2 regions of the Dietzia papillomatosis NBRC 105045 genome follow, and region 2 is predicted to be linked to the other one. Evidence: riboswitches for the same ligand, from Rfam matches in the RefSeq annotation. Region 2 holds a riboswitch; the other holds the start of a gene.

Region 1 (4,402 bases), on a different contig from region 2:
ACCGCCCGCGGCTCCACCCTCGTACCCGGATTGGGCGGCAACCGGCCGCGGTTCCCGGGTGGGCGACGTGACCCGGGTGCGCTCGACGGCCACCTGCTCGGCAGAATGAAGGGGTGAGTTCCCTCAGCGATACCCCGTCGACCGGCCCCCGCGTCCGCCCCGTCACCTGGGCGATCCTGGCGTGGATGATCATCATGATCGCGGCGATCGTCGGCGCGTGGCAGGGGTCGGAGTCCCGCTACGGGGCGCTGCCCGAGATCACCGTCGCCACCGACCGCGGGGAGGAGAGGGTCCTGCCGTTCACCGCGACCGACCTGGACGGCAACACGTACACCAACCCGGTCGGCGAATTCCACGTGCAGGACGAGCACACGTTGACGGTCCGGCTACCCGGCGAGCTGCGGTCCGCGACGATGGACGTCTACGAGGTCCGCGCCGACGGGGTGCGCGACTACACGGTCGAGGCGGACGGACCCGGCCAGCTCCTCGTGCCCGTGACCACCCCGGAGGAGGGCCGGATCGAGGGCCTGGCCATCCGGGCAGTGGCGATCGTCTACGCGGCGGACGGCTCGGAGTCGATCCTCAACGGCGAGTGGTCGGTCGGCTTCACCTACGAGGACTGACCCACCGAACGCACTGGAGCCGGGCCCTCGCCCCGGCCCTGCGCCGTGACGGGATCAGGCGTCCAGCTCGCGCGCTACCGCGCGCAGGACCGAGGCAACCCGGCTCGAGATCTTGTGGTCCGGTCGGTGACCGCGCCGCAACTCCGGCTGGACGGTCGACTCGAGCACCTTGATCATGTCCTCGACCATCCCGTGCAGCTCATCGGGCGAGCGCCTGGGCCCGCCGCGCGGGGCGCGCTCCTCGGCGACGGTCGGCTCGTCGTGGACCACCACGCGCAGCGCCTGCGGACCGCGGCGGCCGGAGACCATGTCGAACTCCACACGCTGACGGGGGCGCAGGGTCTCCACGCCGGCGGGGAGCGCGTCCGCGCGTACGTAGACGTCCTCGCCGCCCTCCTGGGACAGGAAGCCGAACCCCTTCTCCGCGTCGTACCACTTGACCTTGCCGCTGGGCACCGCGAACCACCTTCCGTCCCGGGCGCGCACGGGCGCGACCGACAACTCCACTGACGATCAGAGACTACCCTCGTGCGCGTTGGTGACGGCCGCGAGGCGAGCGGTACCCTCCCCTGTGTGACCTCCGACGATCGACGCCCGGCCGACGACCCCTGGACACCCGACGCGTCCGCCTCCGGTGACGCGCACGCGCCCGCGCGGCCACGTCGCCGCGGGCTGTTCGTGGCCGCGCTGATCATCTTCGCGATCGGGGTCGTCTTCACGATCGTCGCCGCGCTGACGCCGTTCGTGCTCGACCGCGACGCGCCGACGATCCTGTACCTCGGCGCGATGTTCTTCACTCCGGTGGGCTTCCTGCTGGGCCTCGCGTACGCCATTCTCGGCTCGCGCCCGCCCAGGGTGTGACCAACCCCACCCGCCCGGTAACGACCCAGGTAACGAGCGGATAACAGCGCGCTATCTCCGCCCGGGCGAGCTCTTTTTATTTCAGAATGGTGACGATCCGGCATCGAACCGCTACTGTTTCGTAGCAGACTCGTCAGCGAGTCGGCATCGGCCGCACCCACCGAACCCCGCCCTGCGGCCGACGCCACTGTGACCATTACCCGGGCGGGGACGGGGGACCCGACAGGGCCCACGACGGGCCCGGCGACCGCAGGTCGCCTTGGGGTGAAGCCGCCGCCGGCGGCCGGACGCACTCGTTTCCGAACCCGACAGCTCACCTCGTAGGCACAGAGTGAAAAGGACTGACGCGTACATGACCTCGTACACCGGACGCCACCGCGCCGCCACCCCCTCCTCCGCGCCCAAGACCGCCGTCAAGGTCGTGCTCGCCGGCACCGCCTTCTCCGCCGCGGGCCTGGCCCTCGCGCCGGCCGCCAACGCCGCGCCCGACTCCGACTGGGACCGTCTGGCCCAGTGTGAGTCCGGCGGCAACTGGGCCATCAACACCGGCAACGGCTACCAGGGCGGCCTGCAGTTCTCGCCGAGCACCTGGGCCGCCTACGGCGGCACGCAGTACGCGCCGACGGCCAACCAGGCCACGCGCGAGCAGCAGATCGCGATCGCCGAGAAGACCCTCGCCGGCCAGGGCTGGGGCGCATGGCCCGCCTGCTCGGCCAAACTGGGCCTCAACTCGGCGCCCACCCCGCGTGACCTGTCGGCCCCGAAGCCGGCTCCGGCCCCGCGCCCGCACGCTGATACGGCCGCCCCGGCCGAGGTCAGCGCCGCCGATCACGTGGCCACTCTCAAGGCGTTCGCCGAGAGCCGCGGTGTCTTCCTCCCGATCACCGAGGGTTACGAGGCCAACAAGGCCGCCGTCGACGCCGCCTACGCCGGCAACCAGGACCTGGTGGACGGCTTCGTCGCCACCTACCTGGCCAACTGACACCGGCGACACCCGCCGAGCGGTACCCGGGCCACGAGGAAGGGCCGCCACCCCCTACAGGGAGTGGCGGCCCTTCTCGCGTTCCCCGGCGCCGCGCCGGAGGTCGGATCTCAGGCGACCCAGGGCGCGCCGTTGATCTTGGTGTACGGGTGGATGTAACCGAGTCGCTCCTGCGGGAGCGGGAAGGTCTCCTGCCCGAACGGCGACAGGCCTCCCGCGACCAGCGCGGCGAGCTCGGTGACCGGGTGCTCGCCGTACGAGGCGTCGGGCCAACCCGGGTTGTCATAGGTCAGATTCTTCTTGGCAGCCACCCCTGTAGTCTCTCACCTCCGACCCGATTCGGCAGCAGGTGGGTCGATTCCCACGCGGACCGGTTCTCACGGCCGCCGCGGTCTCACTAGGCTGGGACGGATCATGCCGAGCTCCCGAGCCACCTCCCGCGGCGCCACCGCCGACGCGCCGGACTTCCCCGCCTGGCTCGCCGGGTTGTCCGACGACGCCCTCGTGCGCGTGTGCGAGCTGCGCCCGGACGTGGCCACTCCCCCGCCCGCCTCGCTGGACGTGTTGGCCTCGCGCCTGCGCCTGCCGGCGTCCACCGCGCGGGCGGTGGGGACGTTGTCGTGGCCGGAGCTGCTCGTGGCGGCCGCAGCCGCCGCGGTCGGTGCCGATTCCGGGGCCGTACCGCTCGGCGCGGTGTCGGGGAGACTGGGTGTCGACGACGACGAGCCCGTCTTCCACGCCGCCGTGGCCCGTCTCCGCGAACTCGCGTTGATCTGGGGCGAGGAGGACTCGGCGCGGATGGTGCCCGTCACGGCGGTGGCGATCCGGTCGGCTCCCGTGGTGGCCCCTCATCCGGGCGAGCCCGCCGGGGCCGATCTCGAGGCGGCGTGGGGCGGCCTGTCCTCGGCTGCGGCGGGGGTCCTCGAGGCCATCGCCCGCGGGCGCATCCCGGCCGGTGCGCTCGGGGCCGGGGCGTCGGAGTCCGTGCGCGCGGCCGCGGTCGAACTCGCCCAGGCGGGGTTGGCGGAGCTCACCGGCGACGACGACGCCGAGCGGGTGGTGCCCCGCGCCCACGCCCTCGACCGGGCTCGCCACGGGGCCCGCGCGGACGGCTCGTCCCTGCTCCACCCCCCGGCCTGGGCGACGCCCCGCGTCGGGGCGGGTGCCGGGCGGGCCCGCGAGGTGGACGCCTCCGGCGGCGTGGCGGCCCTCGACCTGCTCCACCGCTGCGACTCGGTGCTGGCGGCGCTCTCGACCGCCCCGGCGGCCACCCTCAAGGCCGGCGGCGTGGGGGTCCGCGAGTTGCGCCGGGTGGCGCGGGCGGCCGCGCTCGAGGAGTCCGAGCTGCCCCTGTTGCTCGAGGTCCTCGCGGCCGCCGGCCTCATCGCGGTCGGCGACGCCGAGGTCGGGGACGTCGACTACGACTCGGTGTGGGCGCCCACCGAGGCCGCGGACGTGTGGTCGGCGCGCGAGCCCGCCCGCCGCTGGGCCGAGCTGGTCGTGGCGTGGTGGTCGATGCCGCGCACCCCGTGGCGCGTCGGCTCCGAGCTCGAGGGCGGCGGGACCCTGCCCGCACTGGGCGAGCCCGTCGGCCCGCCCGGACCGACGGAACGCGGTCGCGTCCTGAAGGCGCTGGCCGCCCTGGACCCCGCGGCCGAACCCGCCGACGCCCTGCTGCCCGAGGTGGTGCGCTGGTCGGCGCCGGTGTGGTTCTCACGCGCGGGTACGCGGCCCGTCTCGGAGACCGTGGCCGAGGCACGACGGATGGGACTCGTCGTCGGGACCGTGGCGACCTCGGCCGCCCGCCACCTGGTCGACGCCACCCACGGCGCGTCCCACGGCGCGGGGGGCTCCGGCGCGGGGGGCTCCGGCGCGGGTGTCTCCGGCGGTTCCGGCGGCGCGGTCGTCGAGGACCTCGAACCGATCCTCACCGCCG
Region 2 (4,402 bases):
GACGGCGAACCTCATCGGCTGCGCCTTCGAGAATCTCCTCTCGGTGATGGCGGAGGTGTTCGCGCTGCGCGGCCGATCGGCTCTGGTCGTCCGCGGTACGGACGGGCTGGACGAGATCACGATGACGGGTCCGACCCGGGTCCTGCGGGTGTCCGACGGTCAGGTCGACGAGGACCGGATCGAGCCCGCCGACTTCGGGATGAGCACGTGCTCGATCGAGGATCTCCGTGGCGGCGACGGGGTGCACAACGCCGGGGTCGCCCGGGATCTCCTGGCGGGGAAGACCGGGCCGGTGCGTGACGCGGTCCTGCTCAACTCCGCGGCGGCCCTGGTGGCGTTCGACGGGCTCGACAGAGATGCGGACCTGGTGACCGCGATGCGTGCGGCCGTGGACCGGGCGGCGACGGCGATCGACGACGGCGAGGCGGCGCGTCTGCTCGAGAAGTGGGTCGGTTTCAGCGCGAACCGGTGAGTCAGGCGTGGCGGTGATCGGCGGCCGCGCGTTCGGCCCGGTCAGCCCAGTCCGTCAGGGTGTGCGCACCCTGGACGGGGAGCGTCCAGCAGCCGTCGACCGAGACGATGCGGGTCTGCGTGGAGTCGATCCACCGGTGGACGTTCCGGATCTGAGCCTGGGTCGCCCCGGCGAACGGCCCGGGCGCGGGCCGCACGGTGGTCGCGGCGGCCCGTAGGCCGTCGATGACCGGCATCGGCGCGGCTCCGGGTGGGACCGTGCCGGATCCGGCGAGCCGGCCGTGGCGGACGATCGCCACCGCCCAGGCCCGTCGGGGCGCCGGTTGGACGAGCACGATCTCCGCGAGCGCGGCGGTGGCGGCCAGCTCCTGCCGGCGGGCGAGTACCCGGATGAGGGCGGCGGTCCTGTCACGCAGTCTCGCCCCGCGCTCGAAGGCGCCGTCGGCGGCGAGTCGGTCGATCTGCTCGACGAGCGCGTGCAGCGGGGCCTGGTCCCGCCCGTCGGCGAGCGCCGCCCAGCGCTCGGGCGTGGGCCGACCGCCGAACGCCTCGAGGAGGTCCTCCCACGCGGCGCGTGCGTCCTCGGTGCGACGGAACGGCCCGATCGCCGTGGGGTCGTCCGGGATCCGGACGATCGTCGGACGGCTGGCGCGGCCGGTGGGAGGGGAGAGCCACCAGCCTCGGCGAGGGCTGCGGGACCGTCTGTTGAACGGGGGCTGCAGTGAGTCGATGAGTTGTTCCTCGACGGTCCACGCCTCGAGGAGGTGGGCGCACGGCACCGACTCCACCGAGGCGGCCAGGCCGACCATGGTGCGCATCCGCCCGCGGGTGTCCCCGCCGGAGTAATAGGAGCGCGCGCGACGACGCACCGAGCCGGATGACCCGACGTACAGCGGCCCGCCGGCCTCGTCGCGGAAGACGTAGACCCCGGGGCCGTCGGTGAGCGCCTCGGTGAGGGTCGCGCGACGTCGGATCTCGGGAGCCAGGCGGCCGTCGTACGCCAGCAGTTCGGAGAGGGTGGACACCCCGCAGTCACCCACCCGCGAGATGAGGGCGTGCAGCACGTCCACCGTGGCGCGCGCGTCCTGTAGGGCGCGGTGATTGGGCTCGACCGTGGCGCCCAGGTGTGCGGCCAGGACCCCGAGCCGGTGGCCACGCGTCTCGCCGCGGTGCAGCACCCGCCGGGCGAGTGCGAGGGTGCACACGGACGGGGGATCCGGCCACCGGTGGCCCGTCGCGGCTGCGGCGGCGCGGAGGAAGCCGAGGTCGAATCTGGCGTTGTGTGCCACCAGGACAGCGCCGCGCGAGAACTCGAGGAACGTCGCCATCACCTCGCCGAGGGACGGTGCGCCGACGAGGTCCTCCGGGGCGATCCCCGTCAGCCTGCTGATGTGCCCCGGCAGTACGCCGTCGATCGAGACGAAGGTGGACAGCTCCGCCTGCACCTCGCCTCCCCGGATCCGGACGGCGCCGATCTCGGTGATCTCGTCGCCGCCCGGCTTGGTGCCGGTGGTCTCGAGGTCGACGACGACGAAGGTCACCTCGGACAGCAGCGGCTCGAGCTCGTCGAACGCGCCCTGCGCGCCGACGGGTGCCGGTGAGGTGGAGGGGGGCATGGCGGAGACGGTAGCGGCGGGGTCGGACATCGCCGTCCGGGGGCGGCGTCCGGGTCACGGTCCGGGGGAGTGTGTCGTACCCGGTTCCTAGGGTGCCTCCCGGGCCGACCGCCGCGGCCGGATCGCGGCGCGATAACGAACGGGCAACACGCCCAGGACGGAATGTGAGGTAGATCATGGTGTCAATGGATTGCGCTCGCTGCCCGGCGGTGGCGGGCGACTGTGAAGGCTGCATCGTCTCCCTGCTGCTCGGCGAGAAGGACCAGGTAGACGAGCTTTCTCCGGAGTCCTGCGGGTACGTGCTGGACCCGGAGGTGCGGACGGCGATCGACGTCCTCCGAGCCGCGGGCATGGTGACGTCCATCGACATCCTGGCCGCGGAAACCGCCGCGTGAGCGGGGAACTGGACTTCGGCGAGATGGTTTCGTAACCTTTTCGAGACCTCGGAAGTCATTCCCCGCCCGCCGGTGGGGAGCCGGGGTCACGCCTAAGCGCCCGAGGGCGCGCCGGGGAACCACGTTCCACTGGGGTGAATCGCTCGACGACCGGGAGGTCGGCGAGCGTAGGACAGACTTCCGTGTCCGAACCCGTCAGCTAACCCGGTCGGTGTCGCAGGAAGAAAGAGGTAAAGTCTCTCGTGGGAGCCCACAGCATCAAGACCAGCTCGACCGGCCGCCGCGTGGCCGCCGCCGGACTGCTCGCCGCCGGAGCCGCTGTCGCGGGCTCCGGGACCGCGTCCGCCGCGCCCGTGACCGTCGACGTCCCCGTCGAGCTGCGGCTGCCGGGTGTTCCGGCCCAGGTCACCATCGACGTCCCGGAGGGCATCGCCCTTCCGGCCGGCCTCCAGCAGGCCGCCCAGGCGGCCCCGGCCGCTCCGGTCGAGTTCGCCACCCCGGCGCCCGAGGTCTCCACCGGCCAGCGCATTCTGGACGCGGCCACCACTCGTGTCGGCTCGCCTTACGCCTGGGGAGCGACCGGCCCCAGCTCGTTCGACTGCTCCGGCCTGACCTCGTGGGCCTACAAGGAGGCGGGGATCTCGATCCCGCGCACGAGCCAGGCCCAGATCGGCGGCGGCACGCAGGTGGCCAAGTCCGACCTGCAGCCCGGTGACATCGTCGCCTTCTACAGCGGCGCGTCCCACGTCGGCATCTACGCCGGCAACGGTCAGGTCGTCCACGCCCCGTACTCCGGTACCTCCGTGAGCTACGCGCCGGTCGACTCGATGCCGTTCTACGGCGCCACCCGCTACTACTGAGCGGGTCGGGTCTCCGACTTCTACGCACCCCGCCTGTGACCGGTCGTGTACCGGACCCGGGCGGGGTGTGTCGTATGTAACATCCCCTCTCGGGTGCCGGATGCCTTCGCAGGTGTCCGGATCGGCCCCGCCCAGGCGAACCCCGGATCCGAGAGACCGACGAGAGCAGATGAAGCCCCGTGCCCGCGCGAACAGGCTCGCCGCCGCCGCGGCGGTCGTGGTGCTGCTGGCCGTCGCCGGTGTCACCGCTCAACCCACCGCCACTGCTCAGCCCACCGTTCCCGTCGCCGCCTCCACGACGACCGCGGCCCCCGCGGCTGACGCTCCCCCCACTCTGAGCGAGAGCGCGGTCCATGCGCCGGCCTCCGCCTCGCGCGGTGCTCCGGAGGGCTCCGTGTCCGCGGCGGGCGAGGACCTGGCCGAGTTGGCGCGGCTGTCCGAGGAGGCGGGGGCTCTCGGCGAGGAACTCCACCTGGCCCGCGCGGAACTCGACCGCGCCGAGCGGGAGCGCGATCGCCTCGAGCTGGCCGCCGGGGCAGCCGCCGGCCGAGCCGCGGTGGCCGACGGTGCGGCCGTGAGGGATCAGTCCCTCGTCGACCACCTCGCCGCCATGAGGTACCGAGGTGGCGACCCGGGCGCGACCCGGGCCGCGATGCTGGCCGAGAGCCCACGGGACCTCGTGCACAGATTGGACGCGCTACGCCGGCTGTCCGGCGCGACCACGAGCGCACTGGACGCCTCGCGGGCGGCTTCCGAGACGGCCGCACGCCTCCGGGATGACGCCACCAGGGCCGCGGATACGGCGCGGGCCTCCGCTCGCGCGGCGCGAGAGCACGCCGATCACCTCGACCGGCGCATGGCCGAGATGCGCGAACTCATGGACGAGGTACGTCGCCGCGTGGACTCCCTGTCGGACGGGCAGCGGGCCCTGTGGGTCGGCGGGCCGGTGATGCCCGCCGGTTACGTCGCCCCGCCCGTGGACGACACCAACTCGGCCGCGCTCCGCGTGGCACTGACCCGGCTCGGCGCTCCGTACTCGTGGGGCGCCACCGGTCCCGAC

What was found. A riboswitch is a leader RNA that binds a small molecule or an ion and turns the genes downstream of it on or off. The one in region 2 is predicted to bind cyclic di-AMP.
Region 1: linked by a shared signal. The riboswitch ahead of DPA01S_RS12625 (transglycosylase family protein) and the one ahead of DPA01S_RS02185 (C40 family peptidase) in region 2 are both predicted to bind cyclic di-AMP.

The regions. Positions count from the first base shown of each region.
Region 1 is NZ_BCSL01000037.1:7,227-11,628, forward strand. It holds gene DPA01S_RS12605 (MFS transporter) at 1-117, shown strand, start outside; gene DPA01S_RS12610 (DUF2771 family protein) at 114-623, shown strand; gene DPA01S_RS17475 (cold-shock protein) at 678-1,079, opposite strand; gene DPA01S_RS12620 (hypothetical protein) at 1,197-1,484, shown strand; cyclic di-AMP (ydaO/yuaA leader) riboswitch at 1,666-1,825, shown strand; gene DPA01S_RS12625 (transglycosylase family protein) at 1,837-2,466, shown strand; gene DPA01S_RS12630 (hypothetical protein) at 2,577-2,777, opposite strand; gene DPA01S_RS12635 (helicase-associated domain-containing protein) at 2,881-4,402, shown strand, end outside.
Region 2 is NZ_BCSL01000004.1:28,046-32,447, forward strand. It holds gene trpD (anthranilate phosphoribosyltransferase) at 1-472, shown strand, start outside; gene DPA01S_RS02175 (DEDD exonuclease domain-containing protein) at 474-2,087, opposite strand; gene DPA01S_RS02180 (hypothetical protein) at 2,273-2,482, shown strand; cyclic di-AMP (ydaO/yuaA leader) riboswitch at 2,562-2,711, shown strand; gene DPA01S_RS02185 (C40 family peptidase) at 2,725-3,342, shown strand; gene DPA01S_RS02190 (NlpC/P60 family protein) at 3,512-4,402, shown strand, end outside.